2 regions of the Polaromonas sp. P1_G1 genome follow, and region 1 is predicted to be linked to the other one. Evidence: predicted binding sites of a transcription regulator. Region 1 holds the regulator's gene; the other holds the start of a gene.
What was found. Region 1 encodes sigma-54, which starts transcription at its own class of promoters, with help from an activator protein. Its sites were predicted from a motif close to TGGCANGNAANCTGCTTT; they were not measured.
Positions count from the first base shown of each region.

Region 1 (2,395 bases):
TTGAAGAGCGGTTCGCCCGAGGTGTCGATGTAAATCGTGACGGTGTCGGTCGTCAGGTGCACATAGACGCGCACGTCGGGCCAGCGCGTGTCGACGCTGGGCCGCACGTCGTCGAACTTGGCGCGGAAGCGGTCGGCGATGGCGTCCTTGATCTTCAGCGCCGCGAAGTTCAGGCTCTGCAGCGGGCTGTGCTGGGCGGTGATCTCAACCTTGAAGGTCTGCTTGGGCGTGAACCAGATTTCCCAGGCCACGTTGGCGGCGGCGTTGTAAAGGTCTTGTTCACTGCGGTACTGGTTGTGCTGCAACTCGATCAGCACGCGCTGGGCCAGGCGGCTGTGCAGGTTGAGCTGCAGCGCGTCGCGCCAGGAAGCCTGCAACTGCACGCCGGCGCGCCAGGCCTTGCCCTGGATGCCGGTGACGCGCTGCACCTCGGTGGCCAGCAAGGCCTCGACGCCGGCGGCGCACGGTAAAAACAATTGGAGCTGGTTCATGTCGGACTCTTCAAAAGGGCTGCTGGAAATTCGATTATCGGGATGCAGGGCAAGGCGCACGGAGCGCAGGAACCGGAATGCACTTGGGTGCATGAGGATTCCGAGCACCGCGCAACGCCGCCATGCGCCCGAGAATCGGATTTACAGTGATTTGCGTAAATTAGCCGGCGCGATGCGCAAAGCCTCTCGGTACTTGGCCACGGTGCGGCGCGCGCATTCGATGCCCTGCTCCTTGAGCATTTCGGAAATCTGGTTGTCGCTGAGCGGCTTTTTCAGGCTCTCGGAGGAGACGAACTGCTTGATCAGCGCGCGCACGGCGGTGCTGGAAGCGTTGCCGCCGGTTTCGGTGCCCAGCGCGGAGCCGAAGAAGTATTTGAGCTCAAAAGTGCCGAAGGGCGTGCCCATGTACTTGGCGGTGGTCACGCGCGAAATCGTAGACTCATGCAGGCCCAGTTCGTCGGCGATCTCGCGCAGCACCAGCGGGCGCATGGCGAGTTCGCCGTGCGTGAAGAAGTTTTTCTGCCGCTCGACGATGGCSSTGCTCACGCGCAGGATGGTGTCAAACCGCTGCTGGATGTTCTTGATGAACCAGCGCGCCTCCTGCAGACGCTGCTGCAGCGCCTGGCCGCCCTGGCCCTTGTGCTGCTTGAGGGCGTTGGCGTAGATGTCGTGCACGCGCAGGCGCGGCATTACGTCGCCGTTGAGCGAGACCTTGAACCCCCGGCCCGACTTCACGACGATGACGTCGGGCACGATCAGGTTGCGCTCCACGTTCACGAAGCGGCGGCCGGGTTTGGGGTCGAGCCGGCCTATCACGGCAATCGCACCCCGGACGGCGGCTTCGGTGAATCCGCACAGGTGCGACAGGCGCTTCAGGTCGCGCTTGGCCAGCAGTTCCATGGGTTGCTTGCACATGGCGATGGCGGCGCGGGTCTCTTCGCAGTCTTTGCAGTCCAGCAGCTGCAGGCCCAGGCATTCGGCCAGGTTGCGCGCGCCCACGCCGGCCGGCTCCATGTGGTGCAGCAGCTTGAGCGCCATGGCAAAACGCTGCTCGAGGTCCTCAGCCTGTTCCAGGTCGTCCCCGGCCAGGCCCGCCGCGAGCGAGGCCAGGCTGTCTTCGAGGTAGCCGTCGTCGTTGAGCGACTCGATCAGGAAATGCAGGGCCGCGCGGTCTTCCTCGGACAGGCGCAGGCCCAGCGACTGGCGGTGCAAATGGTCTTGCAGCGACTCGTGGGCGCCCGTCAGGTCGGAGGCCTCGGTGTCGCCCTCGTCATTGTTGTTCTTGCGGGCCGGCGCATCACTGCCCCATTCGCTGTCGTCGGGCGTGGTCTCCACCGTGCCGTCGCCTTCCCAGCTTTCCTCGAGCTTGGGTTCGGCGCTGACTTCGGCTTCGCCTGCGGCTGAAATGCCAGCGTCCTCAGTGCCGCCGCTCGGCGACTCCGCCGCGGATTCAAACTCGCGGCTGTCCTGGCTGACCGGCGTGTTGAGGTGCTCCAGGCCGAACTCCTCGCGCACCGCGGTCTCTTCCGCCACCTCGAGAAACGGGTTTTCGTCGAGCATCTGCTCGACTTCCTGGCTCAGCTCGAGCGTCGACAGCTGCAGCAGCCGTATCGACTGCTGCAGCTGGGGCGTCAGCGCAAGGTGCTGCGAGACGCGGAGCGAGAGGCCCTGCTTCATGTCAAGGAGCTTTGATCGAAGCGCAGAAAAAGTGCGAGCAGGGGCCGCGGAACTGGCTTTGCCAGGCCGCAGGCGCCGCCCCCTCGGGGGGGAGGGAGCTACACGAAGTGAGCGACAACAGGGGGAGTGTCATCCTACATCTTGAAGTGTTCACCGAGGTACACGCGTCGCACATCGGCGTTGTTCACGATCTCGGAGGGCGTGCCCTGGGCCAGCACGTGGCCGTC
Region 1 covers NZ_JBFUBU010000037.1:19,007-21,401, forward strand. Annotated here, with positions in the region: gene AC1D1Y_RS18255 (THUMP domain-containing class I SAM-dependent RNA methyltransferase) at 1-491, opposite strand, end outside; gene AC1D1Y_RS18260 (RNA polymerase factor sigma-54) at 633-2,168, opposite strand; gene lptB (LPS export ABC transporter ATP-binding protein) at 2,303-2,395, opposite strand, start outside.

Region 2 (8,057 bases), on a different contig from region 1:
TGGAAGGCATCGTCGTCGGACACCTGGCGGGCTCGCATCAGGATGCCCTTGGCGCGGTCCACCACCTTGCGCTCTTCCAGCCGGCTGGCGACATCCTTGATCTGCCCTTGCAGGGCCTGCTCGCGCTGAAAGCGTGCCTGGGCCAGATGGATCAAAGGCCGCAGGCGCTGCGAGCCGTAGCCGTTGACCACATAAGCATGAACACCCACTTCCAGGGCGCGCGTGATCTTGGCGGCATCGCTGTCGGTGGTCAACACGATCACCGGGCATGGGGCGGTGTCACTGACCACCTGCAGCAGCCTGAACAGGTCTTCGCCCGGCAGCGCATCGTGGCAAATCACCACATCGGGTGCCTGGCGCAACACCTCTTGCACCAGTTTGCTGCGCTCGCTGACGACCGCCAGGACCTGGATGCCGGCCGCTTCCAGGTCAGCTACCAGCGGATTGCCGCCGGCGGGGCCGTTGAGGTGTACCAATGCGGAAGTCATACAAATCAATAGGTTGAGAGGGAAAACAGGGTAAATCAGAACGCAAGTCGCGGGCCATGCGCCGGTTGCAGCCGGCGGTGCGCATCGCAAGCCAATGATATGGCACAAGTTTTGCATTAGCCATTGCGGGCGTAACGACGCGCCCGACCTTAGCGAATGCACTGCGGGTCCTGCGTACAACGACGTACGTAATGGTGTGCCTCATACCGGGCTTTAAGCCCGGGTCCCTGTTTGACCGGGAGAGAGCATCATGAATTTCACCTTGTTTCCGACAAGCCGGACCGGCTTGCAAGCCCCGACAGGCCGCGTGGACGCGTGCGTGCGCGACCTGCGCAGCACGGCCGTGGCATGACGTTTGCACCTGAATATTGAATCCACTGGAGTAGCCCCATGAAAAAATCAAAACTGGTGATGGTCGGAAACGGCATGGCCGGCGTGCGCACCCTGGAAGAATTGCTCAAGGTCGCCCCCGACCTGTATGACATCAGCGTCTTCGGCGCCGAGCCCCATCCCAACTACAACCGCATCCTGCTGTCGCCCGTGCTGGCCGGCGAGCAGACGCTGGACGAGATCGTGCTGAACTCGTGGGACTGGTACAAGGACAACCACATCACGCTGCATGCCGGCAAAAAAGTGGTGGAAGTCGACCGCATCAAGCGCGTGGTGCGCGCCGAGGACGGCACCGAAGAGGAATACGACCGCCTGCTGATGTGCACCGGCTCCAACCCCTTCATCCTGCCTGTGCCGGGCAAGGACCTGCAGGGCGTGATCGCTTACCGCGACATCGCCGACACCAACGCGATGATCGATGCGGCGAAGAAATACAAGAAGGCGGTCGTCATCGGCGGCGGCCTGCTGGGCCTGGAAGCGGCCAACGGCCTGATGCTGCGCGGCATGGAAGTCACCGTGGTCCACGTGATGCCSTGGCTGATGGAGCGCCAGCTCGACGACGTGGCGGGCAAGCTGCTGCAGAAATCGCTGGAAGACCGCGGCCTCAAGTTCCTGATAGGCGCGCAGACCCAGGAGCTCACCGGCAACGATGAAGGCCGCGTGAAGTCCATCAAGTTCAAGGACGGCAGCGAAGTGGCCACCGACCTCGTGGTCATGGCGGTGGGCATACGCCCCAACACCCAGCTGGCCGAATCCATGCGCCTGCACTGCAACAAGGGCATCGTCGTCAACGACACCATGCAGACCGTCACCGACGCGCGCATCTACTCGGTGGGCGAATGCGCGGCGCACCGCGGCATCGCCTACGGCCTGGTCGCGCCGCTGTTTGAACAGGCCAAGGTGGCGGCCAACCACCTGGCGCAGTTCGGCATAGGCCGCTACTCGGGTTCGCTGACCTCCACCAAGCTCAAGGTCACCGGCATCGACCTGTTCAGCGCCGGCGAGTTCATGGGCGGCGACGGCGCCGAGGAAATCGTGATGAGCGACCCCTTCGGCGGCGTCTACAAAAAGCTGGTGATCAAGGACGACAAACTGGTTGGCGCCTGCCTCTACGGCGACACCGTGGACGGCAGCTACTACTTCAAGCTGCTGCGCGACGGCCGCAGTGTGGCCGACATCCGCGACAAGCTGATCTTCGGCGAGTCCAACCTCGGCGATGCCGGCCACGAAGGCCAGAACAAGGCCGCGCTGATGTCCGACGACGCGGAAGTCTGCGGCTGCAATGGCGTCAACAAGGGCGCGATCTGCAAGGCCATCAAGGAAAAAGGCCTGTTCACGCTCGATGAAGTGCGCAAGCACACCAAGGCCAGCGCCTCCTGCGGCTCCTGCACCGGCCTGGTCGAGCAGATCCTGATGTTCACGGCCGGCGGCGACTATTCGGCCACACCCAAGCTCAAGGCCATGTGCGCCTGCACCGACCACGGCCACCAGGCGGTGCGCGACGCCATCCGGGCCAACAAGCTGCTGAGCATTTCGGACACCTTCAAGTTCATGGATTGGAAAACGCCCAACGGCTGCGCCACCTGCCGCCCGGCCGTCAACTACTACCTGATCAGCACCTGGCCCAAACAGGCCAAGGACGACCCGCAAAGCCGTTTCATCAACGAACGCAGCCATGCCAACATCCAGAAGGACGGCACCTACAGCGTCATTCCGCGCATGTGGGGCGGCGAGACCACGGCCAGCGAACTGCGCCGCATCGCCGACGCAGTGGACAAGTACAAGATCCCGACCGTCAAGGTCACGGGCGGCCAGCGCATCGACCTGCTGGGCGTGAAAAAAGAGGACCTGCAGAATGTCTGGAAAGACATCGGCATGCCTTCCGGCCACGCCTACGCCAAAGCCCTGCGCACGGTAAAGACCTGCGTGGGCAGCGAATGGTGCCGCATGGGCACGCAGGACAGCACGCAGATGGGCAAGGACCTGGAACGCGCGATGTGGCGCATGTACGCGCCGCACAAGGTCAAGTTCGCCGTCAGCGGCTGCCCGCGCAACTGCGCCGAATCCGGCATCAAGGACGTCGGCATCATCGGCGTCGATTCGGGCTGGGAGATGTACATCGCCGGCAACGGCGGCATCAAGACGGAAGTGGCCCACTTCTTCACCAAGCTCAAGACCGCGGCGGAAGTCCTGGAATACACCGGCGCCTTCTGCGAGCTCTACCGCCAGGAAGGCTGGTACCTGGAGCGCACGGTGCACTACGTGAACCGCGTGGGCCTGGACTATGTGAAGAAAAAAATCCTGGAAGACCACGAAGGCCGCAAGGCGCTGTGGGAGCAGCTGCAGTTCGCGCTCGACGGCGAACCGGATCCCTGGTTCGACCTGAAAGAAGCGTCCGTGGACACCCGCCAGTTTGAAAAACTCGCTCCCGCCTAACCGCTTCATCGCTTGCTCGCCTGAAGCCGAATTGAGAGATCACTATGTCTGAATGGAAAAAAATCTGCCTGGTCACCGACATCCCGGTGCTCGGCTCGCGCCGTGTTTCACGCGCGAAAGGTATCGACGTGGCCGTGTTCCGCAATGACCAGGACCAGGTGTTCGCATTGCTGGACCGCTGCCCGCACAAGGGCGGCCCGCTGTCGCAGGGCATTGTGTTCGGCACCAGCGTGGCCTGCCCGCTGCACAACTGGACCATAGGCCTGGCCGACGGCTGCGCCCGGGAGCCCGACGAGGGCTGCACCCCCAAGTTCAGCTGCAAGGTGGAAACCGGCCAGGTCTTCCTGGACGCCACCGAGCTGGACACGCTGGCGCTGGACCTGCAGCCGCCGCGCGCCGGCCCGGGCGCTTCCGCGGGCGCACTCGGCGACGAGAGCTTCAGCGTTCAGGCACCCCACACCGCGTGATTTGAAGGCGCCCCCGAACCTCCATGACTGATACTCGATCAACCTGTCCTTATTGCGGTGTCGGCTGTGGAGTGATTATTGAGTCACAAGATAACGAGATCACGGGTGTGCGCGGCGACCCGGATCACCCGGCCAACTTCGGCCGGCTCTGCACCAAGGGCTCGACGCTGGCGCTGACCGCCTCGGCCGCCGTCACGCGGCAGACGCGCCTGCTGCAACCGATGCGGCGCGAGCACCGGCACGAGGCGCCCCAACCGGTGTCCTGGGACAGCGCGCTGGGTTTCGCCAGCGAAAGTTTTGCGCAGATCATCCGCGACCACGGCCCCGATGCAGTGGGCTTTTATATTTCGGGCCAGTTGCTGACCGAGGACTACTACGTCTTCAACAAGCTGGCCAAGGGCCTGATAGGCACCAACAACGTCGACACCAACTCGCGCCTGTGCATGAGCAGCGCGGTCGCCGGATACAAGCAGACGCTGGGCGCCGATGCGCCGCCCGCCTGCTACGACGACGTGAACCATGCGCAGTGCATCTTCATTGTCGGCAGCAACACGGCCTACGCGCATCCCATCCTGTTCCGGCGCATCGAAGACGCCAAGGCCGCCAACCCGGCGCTCAAGATCATTTTTTGCGACCCGCGCCGCACCGACACGGCCGAGATCGCCGACCTCTACCTGGGCATACAGCCCGGCACCGACGTCTCGCTTTTCAACGGCATGCTGCACATCATGCTGTGGGAGGGCTGGACCGACGCGGCCTACATCGCGGCGCACACCACGGGTTTTGACGCGCTCAAGGCCACGGTGCGCGACTACACGCCCGACCTGGTGGCCGAGACCTGCGGCATCAAAAAAGAAGACCTGCTCGCCGCCGCCAAGATGTTCGCGACCTCGGCCGCCACGCTGAGCCTGTACTGCCAGGGCCTGAACCAGTCCAGCAGCGGCACGGCTAAGAACGCCGCCCTCATCAACCTGCACCTGGCCACCGGCCAGATCGGCAAGCCCGGCGCCGGGCCGTTCTCGCTGACCGGCCAGCCCAATGCCATGGGCGGGCGCGAGGTCGGCGGCCTGGCCAACCTGCTGAGCGCGCACCGAGACCTGGCCAATCCTGAGCATCGCGCCGAGATCGCCGCCTTGTGGGGCGTGCCCTCAGTGCCGGAGAAACCCGGCAAGACCGCCGTCGAAATGTTCCAGGCCGCCGCCGACGGCGAGATCAAGGCCTTGTGGATAGCCTGCACCAACCCGGCCCAGTCCATGCCCGACCAGGCCACGGTGCGCCGAGCAATGGAGCGCGCCGAGCTGGTGATCGTGCAGGAAGCTTTTGCCACCACTTCGAGCTGCGACTATGCCGACCTGCTGCTGCCCGCCACCACCTGGGGCGAAAAAACCGGCACGGTGACCAACAGCGAACGCCGCATCAGCCGCGTGCGGCCGGCCGTGGCCGCGCCCGGGGAAACGCGCCATGACTGGGCGATTGCAGTGGACTTCGCGCAGCGGCTGGAGGTTTTGCTGAAGGCGGCGGGTTCCCGTCCCGGCCTTCCCTCTCCGGAAGAGAACGACAGTGAGGCCCCACCCCTTCCGCGCCCCACCCTTTTCCCCTACCCCCTGCAAGATGCCGCCCTCGCCGTGGAGGTCATCTGGAACGAACACCGCGAATCCACCCGCGGCCGCGACCTGGACATCACCGGCCTGAGCTACGCGCTGCTTGAGGAAGAACCGCGGCAGTGGCCCTTCAAGCCGGGCGACACGGCGGGCAAGGCCAGGCTGTATGAAGACGGCGTCTTCCCCACCGCCGACGGCAAGGCCCGCTTTGCCAACACCGTCTACAAGCCGGTGGCCGAGCCGCGCGAATCGCGCTACCCGTTTTCGCTGACCACCGGCCGGCTACGCGACCAGTGGCACGGCATGAGCCGCACCGGTACGCTGGGCCGTCTGTTCGGCCACGTGGCCGAGCCGGCGGTGCAGATGAACGCCCAGGACATGGCGCGCCGCCTGCTAAAAGACGGCGACCTGGTGTACGTGACCTCCAAGCGCGGCTCCATCGTGGTGCCGCTGCAAGCCTCGCCCGAAGTGGCGGTCAGCCAGGCCTTTATCGCCATGCATTGGGGCGAGGAGTATTTGAGCGGCCAGTCCACCGGCGGCACACCGCTGGCCGGCGTGAATGCGCTGACCACCTCGGCCTATTGCCCGAGCTCCAAACAACCCGAGCTCAAACACGCGGCCGTCAAGATCCTGAAGGCCGAGATGCCGTGGACATTGCTGGCCATGGCGTGGCTGCCGGAGGGCGACGTGTTGACAGCGCGCGAACAGCTCAAGCCCCTGATGGCGCAATTTCCTTTCACCAGTTGTGTTCCGTTTTCGAACAACACACCACTGGCTGATCGCGGCCGCGAACGCAGCGGTGTGCTGTTTCGCGCCGCCAGCCATGAGACGCCGCCCGACGAAGTGCTGGCGGCGCTGGAACGCATCTTTGGCCTGGATGCGCCGGACGTGCTGCGCTATGCCGATCGCAAAAAGGGCCAGCGCCGCACCATGCGGCTGGTGCGCAACGGAAGCGATGCCCACCTCGCGGGTTTTGTGCTGGCGGGCGACACCAGCGCCCAGGCCTGGATCAGGACCCTGCTACAGGACGAGCTGGCCGCGCAATCCTATGGCCGGCTGCTGCTGCTGCCCGGCGCCAAGCCGCCGGTGGCGGTGCAGTCGCGCGGCAAACCGGTCTGCACCTGCTTTAACGTGAGCGACATGGCCATCGATGAGCATCTGGCCTTGCTCGGCCATGGAGGCGGCGGTGCCGGCCACCTGCATACCGACGAGGATCGGCTGGCTTCGCTGCAGGCGATGCTCAAATGCGGCACCAACTGCGGTTCCTGTGTCCCCGAACTCAAACGCCGGGTGCGGTCGGTGCGCACGGAAGCTCAAGTCCTCACCGCCCCACCGCGCACCGTGATCCCGATCCGGCAGGTCGTTTAAGCTCATAACAAGAAGTTATCTGCATTCGCGGACAATCACGCTTATGGGTATTAGCCAGTACATCAAGGAAATCGGGCGCGGCAAGGACGGCGCCCGCGCCCTGACGCGCGAGCAGGCCACCGACCTGATGGGCCAGGTGCTGGACGGCACGGTGACCGACCTTGAAATCGGCGGCTTTTGCCTGGCCATGCGCATCAAGGGTGAAACACCCGAAGAAATGGCGGGTTTCCTCGACGCGCTGCACCAGCGCCTCGCGCATTTCCCCGCGACCGAAACCCCCACCGTGGTGCTGCCCAGCTACAACGGCGCACGCAAGCTGCCGGTGCTCACGCCCCTGCTGGCCCTGCTGCTGGCGCGTGAAGGCGTGCCGGTCCTGGTGCACGGCACCCCCACCGAGTCGAGCCGGGTGTTCGCCTCCGAAGTGCTGCAGGCCCTGGACATCCATGCACTGTCGGCCGTACGCAAAATCGGCCTTGGCGAGGCGGTCTTCGCGCCGACCGAGTTGCTGCTGCCATCCCTCAAGCGCCTGCTGGACGTGCGCCGCGCCGTGGGCCTGCGCAACCCGGCGCACAGCCTTGTCAAGATCATGAGCCCCTGCTTGGGTAAAAGCCTGGTGGTGAGCAGTTACACGCACCCGGAATACGCGATATCGATGGCGCAGACTTTTGAGCTGACCGGCGCCAATGCCATGCTGCTGCGCGGCACCGAAGGCGAAGGCGTGGCCGACGCGCGCCGCATGCCGCAGATGGAGGCCTTCATCAGCGGAAAGCGCTCGCTGCTGCAGGAAACCCAGGCCGGCACGCTGGCTTCCCTGCCCGAGCTGCCCAAGACGGTGGACGCCGCCGCCACCGCGGCCTATATTCAATCGGTGCTGGCCGGCGACAAGCCGGTGCCACCGTCGATTGCCCGGCAGGTGGAACATATCTTGCAGCTGTTGCCTCAAATCAAATAAACCACCATGACCCACGGAAAAGTCACCCTAGTCGGCGCCGGACCCGGCGACCCGGAGCTGCTGACGCTCAAGGCCCTGAAGGCCATCCAGCGCGCGACCGTGCTGCTGGTGGACGACCTCGTGAGCGACGAAATCGTGGCCTTCGCGCAGCCCGGGGCGCGCATCGTCTACGTGGGCAAACGCGGCGGCTGCAAGTCCACGCCCCAGGCCTTTATTGAAAAACTCATGCTGATGGCCGCCCGCGAAGGCGAGGACGTGGTGCGGCTCAAGGGCGGCGACCCCTTCATCTTCGGCCGCGGCGGCGAAGAGGTCGAGCATCTGCGCGAGGCCGGCATCGAAGTGGACGTCGTCAACG
Region 2 covers NZ_JBFUBU010000047.1:26,409-34,465, reverse strand. Annotated here, with positions in the region: gene AC1D1Y_RS21180 (type IV pili methyl-accepting chemotaxis transducer N-terminal domain-containing protein) at 1-488, opposite strand, end outside; gene nirB (nitrite reductase large subunit NirB) at 879-3,314, shown strand; gene nirD (nitrite reductase small subunit NirD) at 3,359-3,781, shown strand; gene AC1D1Y_RS21165 (nitrate reductase) at 3,805-6,750, shown strand; gene ybiB (DNA-binding protein YbiB) at 6,794-7,702, shown strand; gene cobA (uroporphyrinogen-III C-methyltransferase) at 7,709-8,057, shown strand, end outside.
Region 2: nirB (nitrite reductase large subunit NirB) is a predicted target of sigma-54. The motif match lies at 589-606, and genes of this name have one in related genera.